4 regions of the Pseudarthrobacter xylosi genome follow, and region 3 is predicted to be linked to each of the others. Evidence: riboswitches for the same ligand, from Rfam matches in the RefSeq annotation. Region 3 holds a riboswitch; each other region holds the start of a gene.

Region 1 (7,034 bases), on a different contig from region 3:
GGGCCTGATCAGGATCATGGGCACCCGCGAAGAACTCGAAGCAATCCGGCAGGAGACCGCAGCATGATGCAGACCGTCCTGGCTGTCACGGCAGTCATTCTTTCGCTGGCGGCGGCAGGAGCCATCATCAGGATCTCCCGCGGCCCGTCGCTGCTGGACAGGGTGCTGGCATCCGACGTCCTGCTCGCAATCCTCGGCGCGGGCCTGTGCATCGACATGGCCGTCAACCGGCACCTGAACAACCTGATGCTGCTCGTGGCGCTGTCCATCGTCGGCTTCATCGGGTCAGTGACGGTTGCGCGCTTCGTGGCCGACCGGCGGGAGCAAGCCAATGAATCCTGAGGTCAGCGTGGTTGATAACGTCATCGATACCGTGTCCGCGGTGTTCCTGGTGCTGGGCGCCTTCATGTCGCTCGCCGCCGCCGTGGGGCTGCTCCGTTTCCCGGACCTGCTGAGCCGCATGCACGCGGCCACCAAGCCCCAGGTGCTGGGGCTGTTCCTGCTCCTGGCGGCCATCGGCCTGCAGCTGCGCACCTGGTGGGTGTGGCCAGTGCTGCTGGTGGCCTGGATTTTCCAGCTGCTGACGGTGCCGGTTTCGGCCCATATGGTGGGCCGCGCCGGTTACCGCACCAAACACCTGCACCGCGAGCTCCTCAGCTCCGATGAACTCGAAGCCGTGGTCCAGAAGGCGGCCCAATCGGCACGGGATGAGTCATCCAAGGATGAAGCGTCCGACGGCGGCCGGCGGGACTGAGCGTCAGCCGCCGGCCTGCGCGCCAGAGTTAGGCGTTGCCAGGGTTAGACGATGTCCTGGGACTTGGCAAAGCGGGTGATGGCCCGCTGCGTGCCGCGGTTGGCAAGCACCTGGATGATGGTGCTGACCGAGGCGGAAATGAGCGCGAACGTCAGCGCCGAGCGCAGGGTGGTGGGAGTGTCTTCGTCCTTGCCGGTGGGGGGCTTCCGGCCGGTGGACTTTTCCCACACGGTATTGACCACCTTGGTGCCGACGAATCCGGCGCCGAGGCTGATAGCCGTGCCGAGCAGCTTGATGAACAGGTTCATTCGTAGAACTCCTTGTGAGCGGATCCGGGACTGTCTTTAGCCTAACCCGGCTGCATGGACTCCAGAATCTCCCGCAGGGCTTCCACCACAAGATCGTGGTCCTGCATCTGGGGCAGGCCCGAGACCGTCACCGTGGCCACGGCGCCCACGCCGGCGACGTAGACCGGGAAGCAGCCGCCGTGGGCCGCGTAGACGGTTTCGTCGTACCAGCCGTGGTCCTCGATCCGGCCGCCGTGCAGCCTGCCGCGGAGGCCCACCAGCAGCGACGGGATCTCGTACCTGGCGGCGGTGCGCTGCTTGGCCCGGATCCAGTGCTCGTTGTCGGTGGTGGCGCCGTCCAGGGCCACATGGAAAAGGACCTGCTCGCCCTTGGTGATGTCGATCGCGATGGGCAGCCGGCGCGATTTGCCGAGCTCCACCAGCAGCAGCCCCAGGTTGAGGGAATCATCCCGGGTGAAATGGGGAAACTGCAGCTCGCGGATCTCGCCCTCGATGCGGGAAATCAGGGCCTCCAGGAGCCCCGCCGGCTGAGGCACCGTCGCATCGGGATTGAACGCAGTCACAGTCGGGTTATTGGCAGTCATGGCCCACAATCTACCCCTCCCGCGGTGTAAACTTGACCACGCCCATCAGGGCAGATTTATTACGACAGGGGAGCGCCGCCGTCGGACGTCACTGGCTTTGCCAGGGAACCGCAGGTGGGCGCTGAGAGTGCGGACAGCCGCAGACCCTCGAACCTGATCCGGTTAGTACCGGCGCAAGGGAGTCGAGTTCTCGAAGTGTCCGGCAAACGGCGGCAGCGCCGCACGCCGGGGCACTTTCCCCTCCTGTTCCTCAGGAGGACCGAATGACAACTGCAGCAATCAAAAAGACCGGCAATACCTGGCGTGTTGTGGACATCGTGGTGGCGGCGCTCATTGCCATCACCGGCGGCGTGATCTTCTGGGCCTGGTCCCAGGGCGCCGGCATAGTTTCCGCCCCCATGAACGCCGTTTACCCCCCACTGACAGGCCTGCTCGCCGGCGGCTGGATGATCCCGGCGGTGCTGGGCATGCTCATCATCCGCAAACCCGGTGCGGCGCTCTTCTGCGAAGCGGTGGCCGCCACAGGCGAACTCATCATGGGTTCGCAGTACGGCGCCACGGTGCTGATCTCCGGAATCCTGCAGGGCCTGGGCGCCGAACTGGTGTTCTTCCTGCTGGTGTACGGCAACTTCCGGTTCAAATCCTTCCTCCACCAGAAGTACAACCTCATCGCCGCGCTGCTGGCCGGTGCCGGGGCGGGCCTGTTCTGCGGCCTCAATGATTCGTTCCTGCCGTGGGGCTGGAACATCGCCTACGAGCCCGCCGACAAGCTCGCGTACATCGTGTTCTGCACCCTCTCCGGCGCAGTGATCGCTGGCGGCTTGTCCTGGATCGCCACCCGCGGCCTGGCCAAGACCGGTGTGCTGAGCTCGTTCGCGTCCCGGAAGGCAGCGTCGGAGCCAGTCTTCAACTGATGACCGCTTCCGACGCCGGCACTTCCGGAGTGCGCCCCGCCGCGGTGTCCGCCCGTGGCTGGGGCTGGCGGCATGCCGGACGGTCCACCCCCGCCGTCCACAGGCTCGACCTCGACATCGCTCCCGGCGAGCGGGTGCTGTTGCTGGGCCCGTCAGGCGCGGGCAAGTCAACGCTGCTGCACGCGCTCGCCGGGGTGCTGGGGGATGAAGGGGACGACGCCGACGAAACCGGTTCGCTGCTGATCGACGGGGTGGTGCCCCGAGGGCAGCGCGGCCGCTCGGGGCTCATGCAGCAGGATCCGGAAACGCAGGTGGTTCTGTCGCGCCTGGGTGACGACGTCGCCTTCGGCGCCGAGAATCTAGCCGTGCCTCGGGATGAGATCTGGCGGCGCGTCCATGAAGCGCTCGACGACGTCGGGCTGCGAAGTGCCGGGGCAGGTTTGAACGCCGGTGGCGGAGCTGGTTTTAATGCCGGTGGCGGAGCCGATTTCAAAGCCGACGGTGGAGCCGGTTTGGGCGCCGACGGCGGGACCGGTGCCGCCGGGCTCTCGCTGGACCACCCGACGTCGGCCCTGTCCGGCGGACAGAAGCAGCGCCTGGCGCTGGCCGGGATCCTCGCGATGCGGCCCGGGCTGATCCTGCTGGACGAGCCCACGGCGAACCTGGATCCCGCCGGCGTGCTGGAAGTCCGCGATGCCGTGGGCCGCTGCCTGGACAAAACCGGCGCCACACTGGTGGTGGTGGAGCACCGCGTGTCGGTCTGGAAGGACCTGGTGGACCGGATCGTGGTGCTCCAGCCCGGCTCCGCAGCGGGCTCCGCTGGAACTTCCACCGCTTCGTCGGCTGTCCTGCTGGACGGGCCGCCGGACCAGGTGCTGGCGGAGGCACGGGACATGCTGATCGGCGCGGGCGTCTGGGTGCCGGGGTATGTTCCGGCAACCCGCCGCCGCGCGTCCGCAGGTTCCGGTGACTTGCTGCTGGCCGCCGAGGACCTTTCCGTCTCCCGGGAGCGTCCGCGGCGCCGCGGCTTCCGGACCATCCCCCCTGTCCCGGTGCAGCAGGGCATCACGGCGCAGGTCCGTGCCGGCCACGCACTCACCGTCACGGGGCCCAACGGCGCCGGCAAGTCAACGTTTGCGCTGACCCTCGCCGGACTGCTGGCGCCGGTGGCGGGAAAGGTGTCTGCCGCCGTCGAGCTTTCCGAGGGGGCAGGGATCGACCCCTTCAAATGGAAAGCCAACCAGCTGGTTTCCCGCATCGGAACCGTCTTCCAGGAACCCGAGCACCAGTTTGTTACCGGCCGAGTGCTGGACGAACTGATGTTCGGCCCGCGGCACCTGGGCCATGGCGAGGAGCGGGTTGATGAGCTGCTGGAACGGCTGCGCCTGACCCATCTGGTGGACGCCAATCCCTACACACTGTCCGGCGGCGAAAAGCGGCGCCTGTCGGTGGCCACCGTCCTGGCAGCGCACCCGCGTGTGCTGGTGCTCGACGAGCCGACCTTCGGCCAGGACGCCAACACCTGGGCCGAGCTCGCATCGTTCCTCTCCGAACTGCTCGACGCCGGGACCTCCGTGGTTTCCGTCACCCACGACCAGGAATTCAGTGCCGTCCTGGGCGGGGCCGAACTGCGGCTCGGCCCGGCCGCACGCGGCGGCGCCCGCCAGGAAGCAGGTGCGGCATGAGGGATGCCCTGACCCTCCGCGGCAATCAGGCGCTGCTGACGCGCGCCAACCCGTTGGCCAAGTTCGCCGTCGTTTTCCTCATCACCCTGGTGCTGGCGCTCTCCATCGACTGGGTGTCAGCCTCGGTGGCGCTTGTGGCTGAGCTGGCGCTCTTTCCGCTGGCCGGCCTCACCGTGCGCCTGCTGTGGCAGCGCGGCTGGCCGCTTATGATCGCGGCCGCCTTGGGCGGCTGGAGCACGGCGATCGTCGCGGCGGACAGCGGCGCTGTACTGCTCGACGTCGGGATCTGGTCCATCAGCGAAGGTTCCCTGCAGCTGGGCATCGGTTTTATGCTCCGCGGCCTTGCGATAGCACTGCCGGCGATCCTGCTTATGACCTGCACAGACCCCACAGACCTCGCCGACGCGCTAGCCCAGAAGGCCCGGCTGCCGCACCGGTTTGTCCTCGGCACGCTGGCCGCGATGCGGCTGGTGGGACTGATGGCCGAGGAATGGCAGACCATCGGCATGGCGCGGCGCGCCCGCGGGGTGGGCTCGCAGGGCAGCCCGGTGCAACGGCTGCGCGCCACCCTCGGGCAGAGCTTTGGGCTCCTGGTCCAGGCCATCCGCCGGGCGTCCCGGCTGGCCATCACCATGGAAGCGCGCGGGTTTGGCACCGCGCAGCGGACGTGGGCCCGGGAATCCACATATTCGACGCTGGACGCCTGGGTGCTGGTGGGCGGCGGGCTGATCGCGGCGGCCGCAGTGGTTGCCGCGGCCGGGATGGGGACCTGGAACTTCGTCTGGCGGTAGCTGCAGTGCTCTGCGGGGCCGGCGCTGTGTGCGGCGGCGCTGCCGGCGTGCTCGGCGGCGCTGCGGGCGTGGTCAGCGGGCCCGCAGCGGTGCGGACCGGTCGAAGCCCGCACGCGTCAGGAACGCCAGCTGGGCCTCCTTTTCCGCCAGCTGAATGACGGGTCCCAGCTCGAAGCACGTCGCGTCGAGCCGGCGCAGGGCTTTGGTGTTGCGGGCATCCGGCTCCACCACGATCCTGTCCTTTCCCGGCACCGAGAACATGTACCGGATCAGGGATGTGGCGAGCCGAGGCGTGAAGTGCGGCACGGGCCGGGTGGCCGGAGCCAGCAACAGGTGCATCCCGATGTCCTCCGCGCGGGCAGGGTAGGCCTCGCCGACGGGATCGTGGAGCGGCTCGTAGGTCTGGAATAGCGCCATGGGCTCGCCGTCGAGCGCCACCAGGAAGGCGTGGTGGGTCTCCAGCGAGTCCAGGAACTCATAGATTCCGAGCACGTCTTCGCGCGTGTGCTCAGTCATGCCCCAGAACCTGGCGCGCGGCTGGGTGACCCACTGGTAGATCAGGCCAAGGTCTTCCGCAGGCACGAGCGGGACGATCCGCAAACTGCCCCAGCCCGGGAGCTCTTCGGTGTAGATCGTGGTCCGCAGGGAGTAATCCCGGATGGTGGTGGTCATGGTTTCCTTTGTGGGCTGGTGATGTACTGGCGTGTCTGATGTGGGCTGGAAGCCGGGGTGCCCGGGGTCGAGGGTCAGCCCCGCCCAGTCCGTGACCACCGGGATCAGTTCCCCGGCGGCCCAGAGCGGCAGCTGGTCCGAAAAGTGCGGGCCGGCTGGGTTCCCCGCGGCGCCGAACGGGACAATCCACCGGCTCTGCTCCCGGTCCGAGAGATCCCAGACGTATCGAGCGACAGGTCCACGGAAACTTCGGTCCTCGATGCCGGGAAGGCTTTCGGTGCTGAGGACGCAGCCGGTGTCACCTGAGAGCGGAGCTGTGGGCGCGGCCTTGGCCAGGCTCCCCGGGAGTTCGTGAACGGCCAAGAGCCGGTGGCGCTCACCCCACAGTTGGCCGGGAAGACCGGCCGCTTCCTGTTGAGCTGCCTCTTCCATCGCTGCGGCTGCTTCGACGGCGGGGACGATGCCTAGTTCGGTGCCTCGAAGCAGCAGTGTTTCCAGGGCGAAGCCCACCCGCGAAGCCACCGACAACCAGGGCCCAAACAACGGCGAGTATCCGGTCGGCGCCGCCAGCGGTGCCAGCGACGGGTGCGCGGCTATCCGCCGGACCAAGAGGCCACGCCAGGTGGCGAAGGCCGCCGCGTCCTTGCTGCGGGCATCCATGTGGCCGTCCCAATCCAGCAGCCGGGAACGGAGGATGGCGGCCGCGTCGGTCAGTGCGCCGGCGTCGAGATCTTCAATCAGCCGGCGGTACTGCGGCCAGGGACCCAGCAATGTGTCCGAGTGGATCGCCTGCATGTCATCAACGGTGAAGGCCGCGGCGCCCTTGGCCTCCAGCAGCTCGCGGATCCGCCGGGCGCGGTGGGCCGGGGCGAATTCCATGCCCACGGCATCGCCGCCACTGGCCTCGCGGTCGTTCGCGCTGACCGCAAAACGTGGAACGGCCGTGCCCGGGAGCGGCACATATATGCCGCTCCAGGCATGTTTCGTCAAGGTGGCCGCCACGGGAACCCGGCGATTGTTGTGGTTCCGCTGCGGGACCAGTCCGGCGAGGAAATGCCTCACCCTGCCCTCGGAGTCCGCTGCCATCACGCTGTTGACCGGCTCCACCCACCGTTGCAGCGCCGCCTCCACCTCCGCAACGGAGCGGCTCCGCAGTAGCGGCAGGAGGGCCTCGAAACCCAGCCGTCCCTCAACCCGCGCCGGGAACCGCAAACTCAGGGCGCCGCCGTCGTGCCCTTCCGCGATCACCGGTCCGCGGGCGGTCTCGATGAGTTCCACCTCCTCGGACGCGCCGCCGCGGATGAGGATCGTTTCGCGTTCGACGAC
Region 2 (7,034 bases), on a different contig from region 3:
TCCCCGGACGAGGTGTTCGAGCGCTTCTGCCAGCAATCTACTCAGCCTCGGTGGTCTCTGCTTCGGCCGGGGCCTCGGCTGCGTCAGACTGCTTTGACTTCTTGGTGATGGCTTCCGGGATAATCACGGAACCCTTCTCCGGGGCGACAAAGGCAACCTTCGGAGCTTTGGTCTTCAGGGTGCCTTCCTGGCCCGGGAGGCCCTTGAACTTCTGCCAGTCACCGGTGATCTTGAGGATCGCGGCAACCTGCTCGGACGGCTGTGCGCCGACGCCGAGCCAGTACTGGGCACGGTCCGCGTCAACCTCGATGTATGAGGGCTCTTCGGTGGGGTGGTACTTGCCGATCTCTTCGATGGCACGGCCGTCACGCTTGGAGCGTGCGTCCATAACGACGATGCGGTAGTACGGTGCGCGCATCTTGCCAAAGCGCTTAAGGCGAATCTTTACGGCCACTTTTGTGGTCACTCCTGTTTCAGAAAAGGGGTAAACCGACGTTCTGCACCCGTGGGGCGGGCCATACTTGCGGGTTCAAAGGACAGGATCCAGACGCGGAGAGAGGGGCCACGCAGATCGAGTACCTATTTATTGTGCCAGATCAGCGTCCGGATTTCGACTTGACACGTACGGATGGAGCAGCCGGCCGGCCACGGCAGGCCTAGGACGACCAGACGTAGACCCCGGTACGCGCGGCGTCATCGATCGAGTTGGCCAACTCGGCGAACTTCTGGACATACGCCCGGGCTTCGACCACGCCGAAGGGCATGTCATCCTGGGCGGCCCACTTTTCAGCGACTTCATCCAGGACATTGCCCTCCCCCTCAGTCTCATAACTGAGCAGGTCCGCCAGGGCACGCACCATGGCCGGCGGAACCCCAAGGAGCGAATCGCTGGCCACGTCAACCATGGCCAGTTCGTAGTCAGCGCCACCGGCGTGCACCGCAGCACCGGCAAGATCACCCAGCTGTTCGATTTCGAAATCGCTGATTCCGGGAATCCGCAGGGCCTGGCCCGCCGGGGTGCCACCCGCATCCAGGACGACCGCCCGCTTCAGCGCGGCATCGTGAGTGGAAACAAAAATTTCAGTGAAGCCCATGGGAACAGCCCTCATTCCGTCGACGGTGCGGCCCAGAAGGACTGCATCAGATGCCGCCCCGGCCGTTCAGAATCAGCCTAGTACAAGGCGCCCCGCACATTGGGCATCCGTGCTCAGCGGACGGCGACACGGATCCTGTTGCGCCACGGATCCTCGAACCGAAGCTCGGCGCCCGTGTGGTGCGAGGCCACGCCGGCGACCTTCAGACGGTCGGCGAGCGCACCGACGTCGTCCGCGGAAGTGACCTCGATGAGCACTTCACCCAAGCCCAGGGTGTCCTTGCGGGGACCGGCGCCGCGGCTGTTCCATACGTTCATGGCCATGTGGTGGTGATACCGGCCGGCGGAGACAAACAGCGCCTGCCCGTGCCAGCCTGCCGTCTTTTCGAAGCCCAGCGTGCCCACGTAGAAATGGTGCGCCGACTGGACGTCACCCACCTGGAGATGGACGTGGCCCACCCCGGCTTCGGTGGCCTGCTGGCCGGCCACGGACTCCTGGGTCAGGTGCTGCTCAAGGTAGCGCTGCGGCGGCAGTGCCAGGCTGTCCATCACCACATCCTTCCCATTCCAGGACCAGTTTTCACGGGGCCTGTCCCAGTACAGTTCAATGCCGTTGCCCTCGGGGTCATTGAAGTAGAAGGCCTCGCTCACGAGGTGGTCGGCGCTGCCCGTGAAGGACCGGGGTTCGTACTGGGCTGTGGTGGCTACCGTGGCAGCCAGTGACGCCTGGTCATCAAAGAGCAGTGCCGTGTGGAACAGCCCGGCCTCTCCCCTGCCTGGCAGGTTCAGGGACGGGGCGGCCGCGAGATGGACCAGCGGACGTTGCAGGCGGCCAAGGTAGACGCCGCCATCCTCTTCGGCCACAACCTCAAGGCCGAGTGCGCGCTGGTAGTAATCGGTCATCAGCTTCATGTCGCCCACCTTGAGCATCACGGTGCCCATGGAGAGGTCGGCAGGAAGGAGATCCCGGCTGGTGGCTTCTGCAGTCATTGAACGCTCCCGGTCCATTGGCCTTCAGTCGAAGGCGGCTATACCACCAATTTACTTGAAGCTTCAATTTAATTCAAGTGCTTGAACGGATAGGTTGCGACCCCGTTTCGTGATTGCTGTCACCGGGCCGCCCGCGGCCTGTGGTAGCTTCGACTTGACCACACGGGAGCCCTTGCAGGGGCTGAGATCGGGCTGACGCAGCCTGCGACCGTTGAACCTGTCCGGGTAATGCCGGCGAAGGAAGTGAGTATTCATTGAATACACAAGAATCACAGCTGATCCCTGCCCAAAGTGGGGCCGACCAGGATCAACCGCTCCAGCCAGAAACCCAGTCACTGAAGTCCCACTCGCTGGCGTATATCACCGATGAAGCAACGGGCATCCAGGTTCCAGTGACCGAGATCGCACTGGAGCCGTCGCCGAACGGTGAGGCGAACGGGCCTTTCCAGACCTACCGCACGGCGGGTCCGGGCAGCGATCCGGTGGTGGGCCTCAACCCGTTCCGCTCGGAGTGGATCGCCGCCCGCGCCGACACCCAGCCCTACAGCGGACGGGAACGGAACCTGCTCGACGACGGCAAGTCTGCCGTGCGCCGCGGCGCGGCCTCTGCGGAGTGGAAAGGGGCACAGCCAGTGCCCCGCCGCGCCGTCGACGGCCACACCGTCACCCAGATGCACTACGCGCGGCAGGGTCACATCACCACCGAGATGCAATTCGTTGCCCTCCGCGAGAACTGCGACGTGGAACTGGTCCGCAGCGAAGTCGCTGCCGGTCGCGCCATCATCCCCAACAACATCAACCACCCGGAATCCGAACCGATGATTATCGGCAAGGCCTTCCTGGTCAAGATCAACGCGAACATCGGCAACTCCGCCGTGACCAGCTCCATCGCCGAGGAAGTGGACAAACTCCAGTGGGCCACCCAGTGGGGCGCCGACACGGTGATGGACCTGTCCACCGGCGACGACATCCACACCACGCGGGAATGGCTCATCCGCAACTCCCCTGTGCCCATCGGCACGGTGCCCATCTACCAGGCCTTGGAGAAGGTCAACGGCGAGGCCAACGCACTGACGTGGGAAATCTTCCGGGACACCGTCATTGAGCAGTGCGAGCAGGGTGTGGACTACATGACCATCCACGCCGGTGTGCTGCTGCGTTATGTGCCGCTGACGGCCAACCGCGTCACCGGCATCGTCTCCAGGGGCGGTGCGATCATGGCGGGCTGGTGTCTGGCCCACCACCAGGAGAACTTCCTCTACACGCACTTCGACGAGCTGTGCGAGATCTTCGCCAAATACGACGTCGCGTTCTCTTTGGGCGACGGACTGCGCCCGGGAGCGACGGCTGACGCCAACGACGCCGCCCAGTTCGCGGAGCTGGACACCCTGGCGGAGCTGACGCAGCGGGCGTGGGACTTCGATGTGCAGGTCATGGTGGAGGGTCCCGGGCACGTCCCGTTCCATTTGGTGCGGGAAAACGTGGAACGCCAGCAGGAACTCTGCAAGGGCGCACCGTTCTACACACTGGGGCCGCTGGTCACGGACATTGCCCCGGGCTATGACCACATCACGTCCGCCATCGGCGCCACCGAAATCGCCCGCTACGGCACAGCCATGCTTTGTTACGTCACGCCCAAGGAGCACCTTGGCCTGCCGAACAAGGACGACGTGAAGACCGGGGTGATCACGTACAAGATCGCCGCCCATGCAGCCGACCTTGCCAAGGGCCACCCGGGCGCCCATGCACGGGACGATGCCCTGTCCAAGGCCCGGTTCGAGTTCCGCTGGCGGGACCAGTTCGCGCTGTCCCTGGACCCGGTTACAGCGGAGGCCTTTCATGACGAGACGTTGCCGGCCGAGCCGGCGAAAACGGCGCACTTCTGCTCGATGTGCGGCCCGAAGTTCTGCTCCATGAAAATCAGCCAGGACATCAGGGACGAATACGGTTCCGCAGATTCGCAGGCGGCCATAGCCGAGGCCTACAGCGGGATGCGCGAAAAGAGTGCGGAGTTCCTGGCCGCCGGCGGGAAGGTCTACCTCCCCGAGCTTCGGATCCCTGCCGGGAGCTGACTGCTCAGGATGCCTGCACCGAGCGTGACCTGCCGACGCTGGCGATGAAGGACCGGATGGCTCGGTCACCTTCGGCAGAGTCCTGGGGCCGGTGTCCTCCCGCAGCAATGCGGTGCAGGGCGCCGGTTTCCTGCAGATATCCGGCGATCTCCTCGTAGAGCGGTTCCCAGCCGCCAGTCAAGACCATGGTGGGAACTCCCGGAACAATGTGCAGCGGGGCATCCCAGGAAGGTGCCTGCAACCGGAGCCGGCGAGCTGACCGTTTCTCCTCCGGTGTGGCGGGCTCCTGCAGGTCCATTGCGAACATTCTTCGCACGAACTCACGCTGGAAGTCGTCGTCGCTGAGCTGGCGCCGGATGTCGAACAGCGGTTGCATCAGCGCCCTGTGGGCAGAGGTGGCCGGCAGTTCGGCGGTCAGGGACAAGCACGCCGGTTCAACCAGCGTGAGGGAAAACACCAGGTCGGGGCGTTCGACGGCGGCCATCATGGCCGCAATGGCGCCCTCGGCGTGGGCCACAACGTGGCCGCCGGCGGCACCGCGGCCGTCATCGGCCAGTGAGCGCAAGATGATGGCGGTGTCTTCGGCGAACGAGGACTCCAGGGGCTCAGCAACGGGGTCAAAGCCGTGCCGCCGCAGGAACAGGGCGTCGTACGTGAGCGCCATTCCGTGCTGGCGCGTCCACGCCGCCGCACCGAAAAGTCCGGCGCCGTGCACGAACACTACCCGCTGTTTGAACATGACCCAACCCTATTCCACGGCGCCGACATCCCGATTGGGCAGCAGTAAGTGTCGGCGTGAATGCGCAACACAACCCTTGCTGCTACCCAGCCAAGAGGGGTGGTTACTTGCCGAGGAACTTGTCGAATCCCTTAGGCAGGTTCAACTGCGAAGGATCGAAGTCGCCGCCCTGCTGGCCGAACGACGCGCCCGTGGGAAGAGCTTTCGCCGCGCCGGCCCTACGGGCTTCGGCGTCCTTGAGCTCCTGGGCAGCCTTGGCAGGGTTGCCTGAACGGGCCTTCTTCTTCGGGGCGTTCTTGCCGCCCTTCCGCGCACCGCCGGGGCCGGCCATTCCGGGCATCCCCGGCATTCCGGGCATGCCGCCGCCCTGGGCCATCTTCTTCATCATCTTCTGGGCCTGGCCGAAGCGCTCCAGCAGGCCATTGACCTCAGAGACGTGCACACCTGAACCGCGGGCGATGCGTGCCCGGCGGGAGCCGTTGATGATCTTCGGGGCGACGCGTTCGTGCGGCGTCATGGAACGCACGATCGCTTCGACCCGGTCGATCTCGCGCTCGTCAAAGTTCTCCAGCTGCTCGCGGATGTTCTGCGCACCGGGCATCATCATGAGCATCTTCTTCATGGAGCCCATGTTGCGGATCTGCTGCATCTGGGAGAGGAAGTCGTCCAGGGTGAAGTCTTCCTGGTCGGCGAATTTCTTCGCCATCCGGGCGGCTTCGTCCTTGTCCCAGTTCTTCTCGGCCTGCTCAATCAGGGTGAGGACGTCACCCATGTCCAGGATGCGGGAGGCCATGCGGTCCGGGTGGAACAGCTCAAAGTCATCCACGCCTTCGCCGGTGGAGGCGAACATGACCGGCTTACCGGTGACCGACGCAACTGACAGGGCAGCACCACCGCGGGCGTCGCCGTCGAGCTTTGACAGCACGATTCCGGTGAAGTTCACACCCTCGTCAAACGCGACAGCCGTGTTCACGGCGTCCTGTCCGATCATGGCGTCAATAACGAACAGCACTTCATTGGGGACGATGGCGCGGCGGATCTGGCTCGCCTGCTCCATCATCTCGGCGTCAACACCGAGGCGCCCGGCGGTATCAACAATCACGACGTCGTGCAGCTTCTGGCGCGCCTCCTCGACGCCGGCGCGGGCGACGGCGACCGGGTCACCGGCGGGGTGCTCCAGTTCCGAGGTGGCTCCGGGGTGCGGTGCGAAAACAGGCACGCCAGCACGCTGGCCGACAACCTGGAGCTGTGTGACGGCATTGGGCCGCTGAAGGTCACATGCCACCAGGAGGGGGCTGTGGCCTTGGGCCTTGAGCCACTTGGAGAGCTTGCCCGCGAGGGTGGTCTTACCGGCACCCTGGAGGCCGGCCAGCATGATGATGGTGGGGCCGGTCTTGGCCAGGCGGATGCGGCGGGTCTCGCCACCGAGGATCTCAACGAGCTCCTCATTGACGATCTTGACGATCTGCTGGCTAGGGTTCAGCGCCCCTGATACCTCTGCCCCGAGGGCACGCTCGCGGACGCGGGCCGTAAACTCACGCACCACGGAAACGGCGACGTCGGCATCCAGGAGGGCGCGGCGGATCTCCCGGACTGTGGAATCAACGTCGGCCTCAGTGAGGCGGCCCTTGCCACGGAGATTCTTGAAGGTTGCTGTCAACCGGTCAGAGAGTGAATTGAACACGCGCCGCGCACTTCTTTCAGTGGATTTACAGGGGGGACTCGACTATCTAGGGTACCAAGTCGGGCTTGCCGGATGGCATGCTGGCAGGGTGACGAGCCAAACAAGTGTAAAAACCCTGCTCATTCTGGGCGCCTCAGGCGATCTGACCGGCCGCCTCCTGCTGCCGGGACTGGCCCGGCTGGTGGCTACCGGCCGGGCTGATGGGCTGACCCTGGTAGGCGCCGGATCCGACGCCTGGACACCGGAACAGTGGCGTTCCCGGGTCCACGAGGCCTTCGCCCCCGCCGCGGAGGCCGCCGACACGGCTGGAAAAAAGGCCCTCACCGCCTTGGCGAAGGCCACGGCTTACCACCAGCTTGATGTTACGGCGGACGGAACCCTCGCGGCACTGTTGGCTGGACTGGAAGGCCCCACCGCCATCTATTTTGCGTTGCCTCCCCATGTCAGCCAGCTGGC
Region 3 (7,034 bases):
AGCCTTGGCCTCCCGGCGTTCCACCTGCTCGTCCCGCTTCTGTCCGCGGGTAGGCCGGTCGCCGATGTCGGCGAACCGGACGTCGGTGCCACGCGGGGCGGCCAGCAGTTCTGCGCCGGCCATCATGGTGGGTTCCCAGTCGAAGACGACGCCGTCGTCCTCACCGATCACCACGGTGTCGCCCGGAGTGGCGCCCTGCTTGAACAGTTCGTTTTCGACGCCGAGCTTGGCCAGACGGTCCGCGAGGTAGCCGATGGCTTCCTCGTTGGTGAAGTCGGTCTGCTTAACCCAGCGGACGGGCTTGTCGCCCAATACGCGGAAGAGCGGCTCGAGGTTCTTTTCCTCACGGCGGATCTTGAAGCCGGATTCGTTGACGGCACGGGGCCGGAGGATGGGCGGCTGGACCTTGGGCGGGGCGGCCGCGAGGGCGGCACGGGCGGCCTGGACGATTTCCGCCATGGCGAAGCCCAGCTGGCGGAGACCCTCGTGGCTGGTAGCCGAGATTTCGAAGACCCGGTAGCCGCGTGACTCGAGTTCCGGGCGGACAAATTCAGCCATGTCCTTGCCGTCCGGCAGGTCTACCTTGTTCAAGGCGACCAGGCGCGGACGGTGGTTCAGCGGAACCACTTCGCCGTCGGCACCCGCGAAGCTCATGTCTACAGAGTATTTTTCCAGCTCGGCCTCGATGATGGCCAGGTCTGCCAACGGGTCGCGGTCCGATTCAAGCGTGCCGCAGTCCAGCACGTGCACCAGGGCCGCGCAGCGCTCCACGTGGCGCAGGAAGTGATGGCCAAGGCCCTTGCCTTCGCTGGCGCCCTCGATGAGGCCCGGCACGTCGGCAATGGTGAAGCGGACATCGCCGGACTGGACAACACCCAGGTTCGGGATCAGCGTGGTGAACGGGTAATCGGCGATCTTGGGCCGCGCGGCGGACATGGCTGCGATCAGGCTGGATTTTCCGGCAGAGGGGAAACCCACCAGCGCAATATCGGCGATGGACTTCAGTTCCAGCACAATGTCACGGGCGTCACCCTCGATACCCAGCAGGGCGAAGCCCGGGGCACGGCGCTTCTGCGAGGACAGCGAGGCATTGCCCAGGCCGCCCAGGCCGCCTGCGGCCGCCACATATTCGGCGCCTTCGCCGACGAGGTCCGCAAGGACGGTGCCGTCCTTGGCCTTGACCACAGTGCCGTCCGGCACCGGCAGGATGAGGGTCTCGCCGCTCTTGCCGCCGCGCCAGTCACCCATACCGGGGCCACCGTTGGTGGCGTGGCGGTGCGGGGCGTGGTGGTAGTCAAGCAGCGTGGTGGTCTGGTGATCAACACGCAGGATGACGTCGCCGCCGTCGCCGCCGTTGCCGCCGTCGGGACCGCCCAGGGGCTTGAACTTCTCACGGTGGACAGAGACACAGCCGTGGCCGCCGGTACCGCCGGATACGTGCAGTACTACCCGGTCTACAAAGCTCGCCACGTGGATCTCCTCAGTGCTGTTTCCTGGACGCCCAAAGGCGCCAAGACGATTGTAATGCGGTTAAAAGAACAGTGGAGCGGACCAAATGGTCCGCTCCACCGCTTCAGAACTATTTGTTACTCTGCAGCTGCAGCAGCAACGATGTTGACAACGCGGCGACCGCGGCGGGTGCCGAACTGAACGGCTCCCGGGGCCAGTGCGAACAGTGTGTCGTCGCCGCCACGTCCAACGCCGGCGCCCGGGTGGAAGTGGGTGCCACGCTGGCGGACGATGATCTCGCCTGCGGAAACTACCTGGCCGCCGAAGCGCTTGACGCCGAGGTACTGGGCGTTGGAGTCACGACCGTTGCGAGTGGAACTCGCGCCTTTTTTATGTGCCATTTGAAATGCCTGCCTTTAAATTCTGGGGAATCTGCTGAAGAACCTGAACAGTAACGAAGAGTTACTTGATACCCGTGATCTTGACCTTGGTCAATTCCTGACGGTGACCCTGGCGCTTCTTGTAACCGGTCTTGTTCTTGAACTTCTGGATGACGATCTTCGGACCACGGAGGTCTTCGAGGATCTCAGCCGTAACCGTTACCTTGGCCAGGTCCGCAGCAGCAGAGGTGACTTTGTCACCGTCTACCAGGAGCAGTGCGGGCAACTCAAAAGTGCTGCCGGCTCCACCGGGGACGCGGTTCAGGGTAACGAAGTCTCCAACGGAAACCTTCTCTTGGCGGCCGCCTGCGCGGACAATCGCGTACACCACTTGGGAACTCACTTCTCTCGACGTTTATTACTAAATTTGCGTGCTGAACCCGATTCCATATTTGGCTGGGTTCTCGCTGTGCCTCAACGCCGTGGGGTCGTAACCCAAGTGTTGGCGTAAGCACCGAAGATCTAGAATACGCTAATTTTGCCTTCGGCCGCAAATGAGGCTGGTTACGGTCGGTTGTCTGTGATAGGACCCACAAGCAGGTACTGCACTGACAATCCAAAACCGTGCCTGACTATCGTACAGGCCACGCGGGCCCCAGACTGTCAGGAATGAATTCGCGGCGCGTCGAAAAATTCCACCTCGAACCGGCACGACTGCCTGAATGACACGAGCATCGCTGCACGTTCATCGTCGGAGGCACTTCGGCCGGCGTCGTCGGCCAAGGTGATCGCCTCGCGGGTGGCATGTGCGAAGTCCTCGTCAGCATAGGCACGTAGCCAGTCAGCATAGGGATGCGCCGCTGGTGCACCGGCCGCCAGGAACTCCTTGTGGAGGGACTGTCCCACCTCGGCGTACAGCCAGAAGCACGGCAGCACCGCAGCCACGAGGACCGCGTAGCTGCCGGAGGTTGAGGCAGCCAGCAGGTGGTCCACATAGGACTTGGTGACAGGTCCAAGGACGGAGTCCACTGTCCTGGTGCTCAGCCATGTGCGGTGCAGTTCGGATTCGACTTCAAGGCATTGCCGGGCAGATTTTGCCCAGAACACCTGGGCGGCTTCCGTGGGCGCCAGCGCACTGGCCCGGGCAAGGACCCGCGAATAACCGTTGAGGTAGATGGCGTCCTGGGCGAGGTAATAGGCGAACTGTTCCTCAGCCAGCGTGCCGGCCGCCAGGTCGCGGATGAAATCCAGCCCGTAGATAGCCTCAAGTTCCGGCTCCGCCGCCCGCCGCAGCGTCTGTGCGAATTCGCCGGCTGCCGGAACCTGTTGCATGTGGTGGAAGTGGTTGATGGGGCCGTTGCCCGTGCCCACCTCGAGTTGGTCAGCCCCCTGCAGCGCCCCGACCAGCCAAGGCTTCACTTGCCGGAGTGTGGCTTCCCAGTCTCCCAGTCTGGCCTGGACTGTGGCCATGGCCGACGACAGCGAGCAGCCGGTGCCGTGGCTGTTGCGCGTGGGGATCCTGTCCCCGCTCACTTCCACTACCTCGTGGCCGAGCAGCCCGACGGCGTTGACCAAGGCATCCGGGCAGGCACCGCCGTCGAGATGGCCGCCCTTGACCAGGACAGTGGCACCGGTCGCGGCGGACAACCGCTGCCCCTGTCCGAGCGCAACAGGCCAGTCCCGTGCCTGCGGCTCCCCCACCAGGATGGCCAATTCGGCCAGGTTGGGGGTGATCAGGTCCGCGAGCGGGAGCAGCTCCCGCAGGGCTGCCTCGGCAGACTCCTGCAGCAGCCGGTCTCCGCTGGTGGCCACCATCACCGGATCAAGAACGACGACGGCGGGACGCACCCTTTCCAGCCAGTCACGGACCACGCCAATCACGGCGGCGTCGCCCAGCATGCCGATCTTGACCGCGTCGATGGTGATGTCGTCGCTGATGGCGCCTAGCTGCTGGCCCAGGAAGGATGCCGGGGGGACGTGAACCGCCCGGACCCCCTGCGTGTTTTGGACTGTCAGGGCGGTGATGGCCGCCATGCCATAGCCGCCAAGGGCGGCAATGCTCTTCAGATCAGCCTGGATCCCCGCGCCACCTGACGGGTCTGATCCGGCAATGGACAGCACCCGCGGGACGACACGGAGCACGGGGACGTTGGCAGACAGGCCTGGCGCCGGCTGGACCTCAACCTGGTTGGCTGAGAATTTCGACAGAGCGGCCGCGGGTGGTGCAGGAGGAAGGACAGAAGTTGAAGCCAAAAGAGACATCCCTTCGCCGGTGCTAACCGGACAGGTTCAACGGGTGTGGATCTCAGCCGGCACTCTGCGCGGCACCCCGTGTCGGTCACCAGCCTAGCGTTCCTCAGGACTTAACGCCGGACGCCCGGACGCAGCCCGTAATTCACGGGTGCGTCCGGGCGCCGTTGTGGTGGCTTGCCCTGCTGTTTGTCAGAGCTCCGAGGCCGGAACCCCTACACCCAGGATGATGGGCGCGTTCGTGGCCGCTGGTTTGTCGGCCACAGCAGCCTTGACGGGCTCCGGGGCCTTGGCGGCATGGGTGCGTCCGGCGGCAGCCGCCGGACCGGCTTCGTGATGCTCCACGGACGTCGCGTTGGCTGCACCCTGGGCACGGCTGGCACTCCGGTTCCGCCGGGGACGGCGGGCGCGGGGCTCCTCGGTGTGGTCCGAGTAATCCTTCTCCGCAACGGCTGGCTGCTGCTGACGGACTGGTTCGGCCGGCTGGCTTTCAGTTGACAGGGCCGCCGATGGCGTGCTTTCCGCTACGGGGGCCGGCTCGCCAAGGTGGGCGAAGGCCTCCGCGAGGCGGTCAAGCGTCAAAGCAGGTGCGTGCGGCTGGTCCTCGTGATGCGCCACGAACGGCAGTACCACCTGCTCGCCGCCGAACGTCAGCACAGCGGCCGGGCGGCCGTTGGAGTCCGTCTCGGGCCGCTCAGCCGGCACCGGCGCAGCGGGAGTCTGTCCCGCTGCTGCTGATGCGTGAGCAACTTCGTCGTCGTGCAGGTGCGCAGCATGGGCTGCGGCCGCAATGTTCGCAAGCGCGGCCCGCGTGGCCTCAGCCTTCGCATGGCGCTCGGCATCATTGGGTTCCGGGTGGACCGTGTGGATCTGCACCGGAGCTGCCGGCGCCGTTTCCAGCGGCTGGCCGCCACGTCCGCGGCGGCGCTTCCGGTCATTGCGGCCACCCGGCTGGCTGTCCGGGCGCTGGCTGTCCGTGCGCATGCCGTCGGTGCGCTGATCGTTGATGCGGGGTTCCTGCCGGCTGTCCACCCGCTGCACGTGGTGCTCAGCGGCTACGATGTTGGCGCGGCGGTGTTCCACGGGGTCGTCGTGGGTGACGATTCCGCGGCCTGCACAGGTTTCACACTGCTCCCCGAAGACTTCCAGGAGACCGGTGCCCATACGCTTTCGCGTCATCTGCACGAGTCCCAGCGAGGTCACTTCGGCAACCTGGTGCTTCGTCCGGTCGCGGCCCAAGCATTCCACCATACGGCGGAGAACCAGGTCGCGGTTGGATTCGAGGACCATATCGATGAAGTCGATGACGATGATGCCGCCGATGTCGCGGAGCCGGAGCTGCCGGACAACCTCTTCAGCTGCCTCAAGGTTGTTCTTCGTGACGGTTTCTTCGAGGTTGCCGCCGCTGCCGGTGAACTTGCCGGTGTTGACGTCCACCACGGTCATGGCTTCGGTGCGGTCGATGACCAGCGAGCCGCCCGAGGGCAGGAAGACCTTGCGTTCCAGGGCTTTGTGGATCTGCTCGTCGATCCGCCACGCCGCGAAGATGTCCGTGTCCTTGGTCCACTTTTCCAGGCGGCCCACGAGGTCCGGGGCAACGTAGGTGACATAGGCCTCGATGGTGTCCCAGGCCTCTTCACCGGAGACGATCAGCTTGGAGAAGTCTTCGTTGAAGACGTCACGGACCACCTTGATGGTGAGGTCAGGTTCGCCGTAGAGCAGCTCCGGGGCGAGGATCTTGGTGGACGTGGACTGGCTTTCGATGCCCTCCCATTGCGCGCGCAGCCGGTTGATGTCGTGCGTGAGCTCCTCTTCCGAGGCGCCTTCGGCAGCGGTGCGGACGATGACTCCGGCGTGCTCGGGGAGTCGGTCCTTGAGGATGCGCTTGAGGCGGTTGCGTTCGACGTCGGGCAGTTTGCGGGAAATGCCGGTCATGGAACCGCCGGGCACATACACGAGGTAGCGGCCGGGCAGCGAGATCTGGCTGGTCAGGCGTGCACCCTTGTGGCCCACGGGGTCCTTGGTGACCTGGACCAGGACGGTGTCTCCGGACTTGAGCGCGTTTTCGATCCGGCGCTGCTTGCCTTCGAGGTTAACGGCTTCCCAGTTCACTTCACCGGCGTACAGAACGGCGTTGCGGCCGCGTCCGATGTCAACAAACGCCGCTTCCATGGACGGCAGGACGTTCTGAACCTTGCCAAGGTAGACGTTGCCGATCAGGGAGTCCTGCTGGGTCTTGGAGACAAAGTGCTCGGCCAGGACGCCGTCTTCGAGGACGCCGATCTGGATTCTGTCGTCGCGCTGGCGGACGATCATCTGCCGGTCAACTGATTCACGGCGGGCGAGGAACTCGGCCTCGGTGATGACAGTGCGGCGGCGGCCGGTGTCGCGGGATTCGCGGCGGCGCTGCTTCTTGGCTTCGAGGCGGGTGGAGCCCTTGACGGACGTGACGCGGTTGTTGACCGGCGCTTCGGCGGCGGCGCGCGGTGCGCGGACGCGGGTCACCGTGTTGGGCGGGTCGTCGCCTTCCCCTCCGGTCAGTTCCAGATCCTGGTCGCCACGGCGGCGACGGCGACGACGACGGGATGTCACGCCTTCTTCGGCCTGCCCGGCGGATTCGTCATCGGTTTCTTCGGCTGCGCCGTCGTCACCTTCGCTATCGCCGTCAGCATCATTTTCGCCGGTGCGGCTACGTCCGCGGCGACCACGGCTGCGGCGCCTGCGGCGGCCGTTGGCGTCATCCGCTTCGCCGTCTTCGGCGTCGTCCTCCTCCGGCTCTTCAACCACGGCTGCAACCGGTGCGGGGCGGACCACTGTGCTGAGGTCAGGAGCCTGGAAAAGCACCGACGTGGTGGACGTCGGCTCAAGGAACAGGGAACTGAACGGGCTGGCAGGCTCAGTAGCGGCCGGCGCTTCAGCCGGTGTGGCGGCAACGTTGACGGCAGCAGCCTTGGC
Region 4 (7,034 bases), on a different contig from region 3:
GTGCTTCTGCTTGTAGAGGTCGATGAGGCGGCCCGGAGTACCGACGACCACCTCGACGCCGTTCTGCAGGGCCTCCACCTGGGGCTCGTAGGCGCGGCCACCGTAGATGGTGGTGATGCGGGCGTTGCGCTTGCGGGACGCGTTCTGGAGATCGTTGGCCACCTGGACGGCCAGTTCGCGGGTGGGCACGATGACCAGGGCCTGCGGTGCACCCGGAACGGCGAGCTTGTCATAGCCGGCGTCGTCCGGACCCACCACACGCTGCAGGGCGGGAATGCCGAAGCCGAGGGTCTTGCCGGTGCCGGTCTTGGCCTGGCCGATGATGTCGTGGCCCGAAAGCGCCACCGGCAGGGTCATGGCCTGGATGGGGAAGGGGTGGGTGATCCCGGCATCGGCCAAGGATTCCACAATGTCGGCGCGGACGTTGTAGTCCGCGAAGGATTTCTCCTCGATCTCGTGCGGCTTCTCGTCCGAGATGATGGTTTCTTCCGGCTCGAGGACTTCGAGGCCGGAATCGTCGATCAGAAGTTGGTGCGTATGCAATTCACTCACAGTGGAGTTTCCTTAATTCATTGGGCATTGGCGCTGCCTGCTCAACGGGCCGGCCAACGTGGCCGTTCCGGAGCACGCTCGAAGCGCGCAAGCAAATCCAGTGGAAGCCGATCGCGGGCTATCAAATGCTGGCACTGGTGACCAACGGGTGCATCTCAAGATCGCGTAGGGGCGGGCTTGTTGAATTCAAAATCAAGGAAATCAACGACCGGGCATCCATATCTACTTCTTCAGTCTAGCCGTACGGACCCGGAATCCCGGCTTTGGGCTGAACAGGCAGGGCGCCAAACCGTCAGGCCAGCAGCTCGAAGTGGACTTCGCGGGCGGCAATATCGGAGGAGATCAGGCGGACCCTCACCTTGGTGCCCGATTCCAGATCGCCGGCGCAGCGGGCCGTCACGGCGGGTTCGGCGATCTGGATGATCCCCGAGGGACCGTTCCCGTTTTTCGCGGCGCCGTTTCTCGCAGTGCCGTTCTTGGCGCCGTTGCCGTTTTTCCCGTTGCCGTTTCCGTTGTCCTTTTGTGGCTTGGAGCCGGAGATCACGATCGCATCGAATTCCTGGCCCACATGGTTGACCAGGAGCGCGGCTTCCACAGTATCCAGCGCCATGCGTTCCATCCGCGATGCCAGTTGGTCGGATCCGGCCATGATCTCCGGCAGGGACGGCAGGGCTTCCCGCGCCCAGTCCGGTACAGGGTTGCCGTTGCTCAGGGCTTCGCAGATCACCAGCACGAAGCGGTCGATAAGGCGCCGGAGCGGTGCCGTGGTGTGGGCGTAGGCGGCGCCGATGGCGGACTGGACGGCGGCGTCCGGGACGGTGCCGTCAAACGCCGTGTAGCTGGCGCCGCGGAACAGCATGCCGGCCGAGTGCAGGATGGCCAGTTGCCGGGGCTCTGTCGGATCAAGGCTGCGGAGGTATTCGCCGTAACTGATTTTGCCGTCCCACGGCTTGCCCAAGGCCTCGGTCTGGAGGCGGAAGTGGCGCAGGGAGCGCTCGTCCGGCGCCGGCATGGTGCGCAGGATGCCCACTTTTCCTGCCAACATCAGGTTCGCCGCCGCCATTCCGGTCATCAGGGAAATCTGGGCGTTCCAGTCCTCCACCGGAAGCTGCGGTGCCGCGGCAATCCGGTAGCCGCCGTCGGGCAGTTGCACGATTTCCTGCTCGGGCATGTTCAGGCTGGCGCCGCCACGCTGCCGCTCCAGCTCAACACGCTTGAGCCCCACTTCCTTCAGGAGCTGGAGCACGGGACCGGCTGTCCCGGCGTCGAGTTCGGCCTGGACTCCCTTGTAGCTCAGCTTGGCCCGGCTGCGGATGGTGGACCGCCGCACGCTCACAGTGGCGACCTGTGCGGCGTCGTCCAGCCCGAACTCCCAGACATAGGCGGAACAGAGCTGACCGGCCAGGAGGCTGCCGGCCCCTTCGCTGATGACCTCCGGATGCAGCGGAATACGGCCGTCAGGGACGTAGAACGTCTGGCCGCGGCGGCGGGTCTCTGCGTCCAGTCTGCCGCCAGGGCGGACAAAGGACGGCACGTCAGCGATGGCGTAAAGCACCCGGTAGCCAGTGTCTGCGCGCTCGATGAACAGCGCCTGGTCCAGGTCAGTGGAGGACGCCGGATCGATGGTGAGGAAGTCCACGTCCGTCAGGTCAGCGCCCGGCAACTCGTGTGCGGCCACGGCCGCTTCCGCGTCCCGGACCGCCTCCGCGGGGTTAGGGCCCCGGCAGTTCAAGCTCGGTCCGCAGGGCGCTCAGTGCCGCCGCGAGGTCGTTGGTCTGCTCGTGGACATTTGGGGCCAACCGATGATGTGACACGAAAATTAGGTTAGCCCGATTTCCATGGATCGTGCACGCCCACCGTCCGCCACGCGGGGGATTGTCAGGATGCGCCCGCGTCCAGGGCGGCCACGAATGCCGCCGCGGCCGCTGCGGGATCGGAGGCCTCGGTGATGGCACGCACCACAACAATCCTGCCGGCACCGGCCTCCACCACCTGCTCCACGTTGCCAAGATCGATGCCGCCGATGGCAAACCAGGGCAGCGTGGCCTGGATGCCACCGGCAGCGCGGACTGCTTCGGCCGCATACCGCACCAGGTCAAGGCCGACGGCGGCCCGACCGGGTTTGGTGGGAGTAGCCCAGACCGGTCCGACGCAGAAGTAGTCCAGGCCGCGTTCGGACGTCAGCCCGCCGGACAGCCGGATGGCGCCTTCGATCTGCTCGGCGGTGTGCGTGGAAAGACCGACCGCAACGCGCCCGCCCAGCAGCGTACGGGCGGAAGCAACCGGCAGGTCCTTCTGCCCGATATGGAAGACGGGGGCGCTGGACAGCAGCGCGATATCGGCGCGGTCGTTGACCGCCCACAGCCTTCCGTGGCGCTCGGCCGCAGCCTGAAGCACGGCCAGCAGCTCCAGTTCCTCCGCCGCCTCGATGGACTTGTCGCGGAGCTGGATGATGTCCACGCCACCGGCAAAAGCCGCGTCCACAAACTCGCCAAAGTCCCCGCGGTCCCGGCGCGCATCAGTGCACAGGTAGAGCCTGGCACTGTGTGGGATGCCTGTGGCCACGCCGCCGGTATGGTCTGTTCCGGCTAGGGATTCGGGAGCGGAGGAGGTGGCGGAGGGCGTGCCTGCAGCGGCGAAGGATTGCGCGTTCATGGAAACCAGCCTAATTCCCCTAAACTGGGCGGGTACTGCGGGAGCCCGTTACAGCCGTCACAAAGCGGCCGGGCTGAGAGGGCGTCAGAGCCGACCGCTTGACCTGATCCGGCTAGTACCGGCGTAGGGAAGGAACCAGATGCCCCCCGCAATAAGCAGCCCACCTGTGACTGCATCAACCAGCGTCCCGGCCAGCACGGCCGCCGTGCTGCATGCCGACGTGGCAGTCATCGGCGGTGGAGTGATCGGCCACGCCATCGCCTGGGAGGCCCGGCGATCCGGCCGTTCCGTTGTGCTGATCGATGACGCGCCCGGGAGCGGCGCCAGCTGGGCAGCCGCCGGCATGCTTGCCCCTGTGAGCGAACTGCATTACCAGGAGGAAGACCTGCTGGAGCTGATGCTTGCATCCTCCGGCCTGTGGCCCGCCTTCGCGGCAGACCTCGCCCTGGCGGGGGCTGGCGAGACCGGATACCTGACGACGCCGACCCTCGCCATCGGCGCGGACGCTGCGGACCGCCGGGCGCTGATGGACCTCCGGGCTGTGCAGCAGGCCAGCGGCCTGGTGGTGGAACCCCTGACTGTCCGTGAGGCCAGGTCCAGGGAATCCCTGCTCAGCCCGGCCATCTCCTGTGCCCTGGACATCCCCGCCGACCACCAGGTGGATCCACGGAAGCTGGTGGCGTGCCTCCAGGAAGTCCTGGCCCTCCATGAACCGGGGGCTGGAACCGCCGTGGCAGGTGCCCGCAGGGGATTCGCCGTTGACCACCGGGCCACTGCCCTTCTCTGGCAGGACGGCCGCGTCAGCGGCGTGGCGCTCGCCCACGGCGGAACTGTCCGGGCCCGGGAGACCATCGTGGCCAACGGATTGCAGGCGGCCTCGCTGGAAGGCCTGCCGGCAGGACTGCTCCTGCCCCTGCGGCCCGTCTACGGTGACATCCTTCGACTGGCTGTTCCGCAGCACCTGCGCCCGCTCCTCACCTCGACAGTCCGCGGAATGGTCCATGGTGTGCCGGTTTACATCGTTGCCCGACAGGACGGCACCGTGGTGATTGGGGCAACGCAACGGGAGGACGCGCTCGCCGGGACAGGCGATGGTGCCGTCTCAGCCGGTGGCGTCTACCAGTTGCTGCGTGACGCCCAGGTCCTGGTGCCAGCCGTCTCGGAGCTTGAACTCCTGGAATGCACGGCACGGGCAAGACCGGCGACGCCGGACAACGCGCCGCTCCTGGGCCGCGTTCCGGTTTCCGCACCAAGGCCGGGGAACGCGGGGAACCCGGGGAGCACAGGAGACATTGCAGGGCTGATCATTGCCACCGGATTCTTCCGCCACGGTGTGCTGCTTGCTCCCGCGGCGGCAGCCATCTGCCGGGACCTGCTGGACGGCCGGACAGACCCGCGATGGGGGGCGCTCAGCCCCGCCCGCTTTTCTGGAAAGCACCACGTAGCCGGCACACAGGCCCCACCCAAGGACATCAGCAGCATGAAGGACCTCGACCCGCAGAAGGAATCAGCATGAACATCACCCTCAACGGCTCGCGCCATTCCGTGGCGGACGACGCCTCCATCACCACCCTCATCAGCCAGATCACAGGCCGGCCCCTCGCAGCCAACGGCCAGGCGGAAGACGGGCAGAAACTCGGCGTCGCCGTCGCCCATAACTCGGAAGTAGTACCCCGCAGCCAGTGGTTCGTCACGGCGCTCGCCGAAGGTGACGACGTCGAACTGGTCACAGCAGTCCAGGGAGGCTGACACCATGACAGTAACCAGCAACATCAGCACACAGAACCCGCCGGAGGCCGCCGACAGGCTGGTGATCGACGGCGTCGAGCTCGGCTCCCGCCTCATCATGGGCACCGGGGGAGCCCCTAGCCTGGACGGGCTGGGCGCTGCCCTGCTGGCGTCCGGAACCGAACTGACCACGGTGGCCATGCGGCGCTATTCGCCGGCCGAATCAGGGTCCCTTTTCCAGCTTCTGGTGGACCACGGGATCCGGATCCTGCCCAACACCGCAGGCTGCTTCACCGCCCGGGACGCGGTCATGACGGCGGAACTCGCCCGCGAAGCGCTGGAAACCGACTGGCTCAAGCTGGAAGTCATCGCCGACGAACAGACCCTGCTGCCGGACGCCGTGGAGCTGGTGGACGCCACGGAACAGCTGGTAAACCGGGGCTTCAAAGTGTTCGCCTACACCAACGATGACCCGGTCCTGGCCCTGCGGCTGGAAAACCTGGGTGCCACCGCGGTTATGCCGCTCGGAGCGCCCATCGGCACCGGCCTGGGAATCCTGAATCCGCACAACATCGAACTGATCGTCTCGCGCGCCTCGGTGCCCGTGGTGCTGGACGCCGGCATCGGCACGGCGTCCGACGCCGCACTGGCCATGGAGCTTGGCTGTGACGCCGTGCTGCTGGCCACAGCGGTCACGCGTGCGCAGAACCCGGCACTCATGGGGGAGGCCTTCAAACACGCCGTCATCGCCGGTAGGCTGGCGAAAGCGGCCGGTAGGATTCCGCGCCGCGAGCACGCTTTGGCGTCATCAGCCATGGAAGGCCGGGCAGAGTTTCTCTAGGCCGTTTCATCCAGGCCGGCCGGACCCGTCGACCAACGCCGCGGCGGTCTCACCAGACGAGCCAAGGAGGCCGCCATGGCCGGCAAGCACGACACACTCACGCGCGAGCGGATCGAGGCCGTCCTCGCCGCGCTGCCCGACTGGCGGTACCGGCTGGGCGGGTTCGTGGCTGTCTATAAGACGCCGACGGCGGCCGCCGCACTGGAGCTGATTGCCGCCGTCGGACGCCTGGCCGAAGAACAGAACCACCACCCGGACTTGGAATGGCGCTACAACAAGGTCCATCTCCGCTATACGTCCCACGACGCCGGCGGGGAGGCCACCGAGCGGGATGCCAAAGCTGCGGCGGCCGTAAGTGCTGCTGCCGCCCGGCTCGGTGCCACTGCCCAGCCGGCGAGTTAGACCGCCGGGTAACAGAACGGCGACCACCACCCTGCTGGGTGGTGGTCGCCGTTTTTAAGAAATTGCCTACAGCTTGAGCGCTTGCGTCAGCCGCTGCGTGTCGTGGCCTTCGCGGGTCCGCCCGAGGTAAACGACCGTTCCAACGGCAGCGACGGTGCCCAACGCCATGGGCACGACCCAGGGAATCCACGTCAGGCCCGGTTGGTAGCCAAACCCTGCCGCGATGAAAATGATCCAGCTGACCGCACCCACCACAACGGCAACCCCTGCGGGCAACCCCGTCCCATACCGGGTGTGGCGCTTGTCATTGGCCCAGACAACAAAGCCTGCGGCCACTGAGACCAGGACAACGATGGTCAGCGAAAGCATGAATCTCCTCGGAAAGCAGCGGCCAACCGCCAGGGCGGCTGGCCGCGGACGTGCTAGAACTGGCCGAAACCGACCTTGCGGGCCTCTTCGGCGCCGATTTCCACGTAGCCCAGGGCATTGCCGGGAACGATGATGATGCGTCCCTTGTCGTCCTTGAGGCGGAGGTCGGTGCCCTTGTTGATGGCTTCTTCAACGACTGTCGCTACAGTGTCAGCATCCTGAGCCGATTCCAGGACGATTTCGCGGCCAATGTTCTGAATGCCGATCTTAATTTCCAACAGGGGGCCTCCCAGCCAATCAAAGTTTCTTGGGTTCTCTTATTTGTAGTCTAGGACTCTTTGGGGAAGCGAGAGATTCCGCGCCAAGCTAAACGGTAAATGAGGTCGCTGGCCACATCCAGGTCCAGGTTCCCGTCCGTTTCAAGCCAATAACGCGCGCTGACCTGGGCCATTCCTGCCAGGCCGCGTCCCAGAAGCTGTGCCTCCAG

What was found. A riboswitch is a leader RNA that binds a small molecule or an ion and turns the genes downstream of it on or off. The one in region 3 is predicted to bind thiamine pyrophosphate.
Region 1: it holds a riboswitch for thiamine pyrophosphate, as region 3 does, so the genes downstream of both, ACZY1F_RS03715 (ECF transporter S component) here and thiD (bifunctional hydroxymethylpyrimidine kinase/phosphomethylpyrimidine kinase) in region 3, are expected to answer to the same signal.
Region 2: it holds a riboswitch for thiamine pyrophosphate, as region 3 does, so the genes downstream of both, thiC (phosphomethylpyrimidine synthase ThiC) here and thiD (bifunctional hydroxymethylpyrimidine kinase/phosphomethylpyrimidine kinase) in region 3, are expected to answer to the same signal.
Region 4: it holds a riboswitch for thiamine pyrophosphate, as region 3 does, so the genes downstream of both, thiO (glycine oxidase ThiO) here and thiD (bifunctional hydroxymethylpyrimidine kinase/phosphomethylpyrimidine kinase) in region 3, are expected to answer to the same signal.

The regions. Positions count from the first base shown of each region.
Region 1 covers NZ_JBVAYT010000001.1:783,358-790,391, reverse strand. Annotated here, with positions in the region: gene ACZY1F_RS03740 (Na+/H+ antiporter subunit E) at 1-67, shown strand, start outside; gene ACZY1F_RS03735 (MrpF/PhaF family protein) at 64-342, shown strand; gene mnhG (monovalent cation/H(+) antiporter subunit G) at 332-754, shown strand; gene ACZY1F_RS03725 (DUF4235 domain-containing protein) at 799-1,062, opposite strand; gene ACZY1F_RS03720 (heme-degrading domain-containing protein) at 1,104-1,646, opposite strand; TPP riboswitch at 1,703-1,844, shown strand; gene ACZY1F_RS03715 (ECF transporter S component) at 1,910-2,560, shown strand; gene ACZY1F_RS03710 (ABC transporter ATP-binding protein) at 2,560-4,245, shown strand; gene ACZY1F_RS03705 (energy-coupling factor transporter transmembrane component T family protein) at 4,242-5,036, shown strand; gene ACZY1F_RS03700 (GNAT family N-acetyltransferase) at 5,109-5,708, opposite strand; partial or broken gene ACZY1F_RS03695 (penicillin acylase family protein) at 5,781-7,034, opposite strand, start outside.
Region 2 covers NZ_JBVAYT010000006.1:26,859-33,892, forward strand. Annotated here, with positions in the region: gene ACZY1F_RS13885 (RNA-binding protein) at 1-36, opposite strand, end outside; gene rpsP (30S ribosomal protein S16) at 38-454, opposite strand; gene ACZY1F_RS13895 (hypothetical protein) at 657-1,094, opposite strand; gene ACZY1F_RS13900 (VOC family protein) at 1,208-2,083, opposite strand; TPP riboswitch at 2,236-2,343, shown strand; gene thiC (phosphomethylpyrimidine synthase ThiC) at 2,338-4,155, shown strand; gene ACZY1F_RS13910 (alpha/beta hydrolase) at 4,160-4,894, opposite strand; gene ffh (signal recognition particle protein) at 4,998-6,578, opposite strand; gene ACZY1F_RS13920 (glucose-6-phosphate dehydrogenase) at 6,667-7,034, shown strand, end outside.
Region 3 covers NZ_JBVAYT010000003.1:472,853-479,886, forward strand. Annotated here, with positions in the region: gene obgE (GTPase ObgE) at 1-1,470, opposite strand, end outside; gene rpmA (50S ribosomal protein L27) at 1,587-1,850, opposite strand; gene rplU (50S ribosomal protein L21) at 1,912-2,220, opposite strand; gene thiD (bifunctional hydroxymethylpyrimidine kinase/phosphomethylpyrimidine kinase) at 2,493-4,091, opposite strand; TPP riboswitch at 4,074-4,171, opposite strand; gene ACZY1F_RS09785 (Rne/Rng family ribonuclease) at 4,272-7,034, opposite strand, start outside.
Region 4 covers NZ_JBVAYT010000004.1:291,609-298,642, forward strand. Annotated here, with positions in the region: gene ACZY1F_RS11435 (DEAD/DEAH box helicase) at 1-552, opposite strand, end outside; partial or broken gene ACZY1F_RS11440 (RNB domain-containing ribonuclease) at 845-2,366, opposite strand; gene thiE (thiamine phosphate synthase) at 2,431-3,207, opposite strand; TPP riboswitch at 3,235-3,354, shown strand; gene thiO (glycine oxidase ThiO) at 3,347-4,723, shown strand; gene thiS (sulfur carrier protein ThiS) at 4,720-4,956, shown strand; gene ACZY1F_RS11460 (thiazole synthase) at 4,961-5,776, shown strand; gene ACZY1F_RS11465 (4a-hydroxytetrahydrobiopterin dehydratase) at 5,852-6,178, shown strand; gene ACZY1F_RS11470 (hypothetical protein) at 6,245-6,547, opposite strand; gene ACZY1F_RS11475 (DUF3107 domain-containing protein) at 6,601-6,825, opposite strand; gene ACZY1F_RS11480 (TetR/AcrR family transcriptional regulator) at 6,876-7,034, opposite strand, start outside.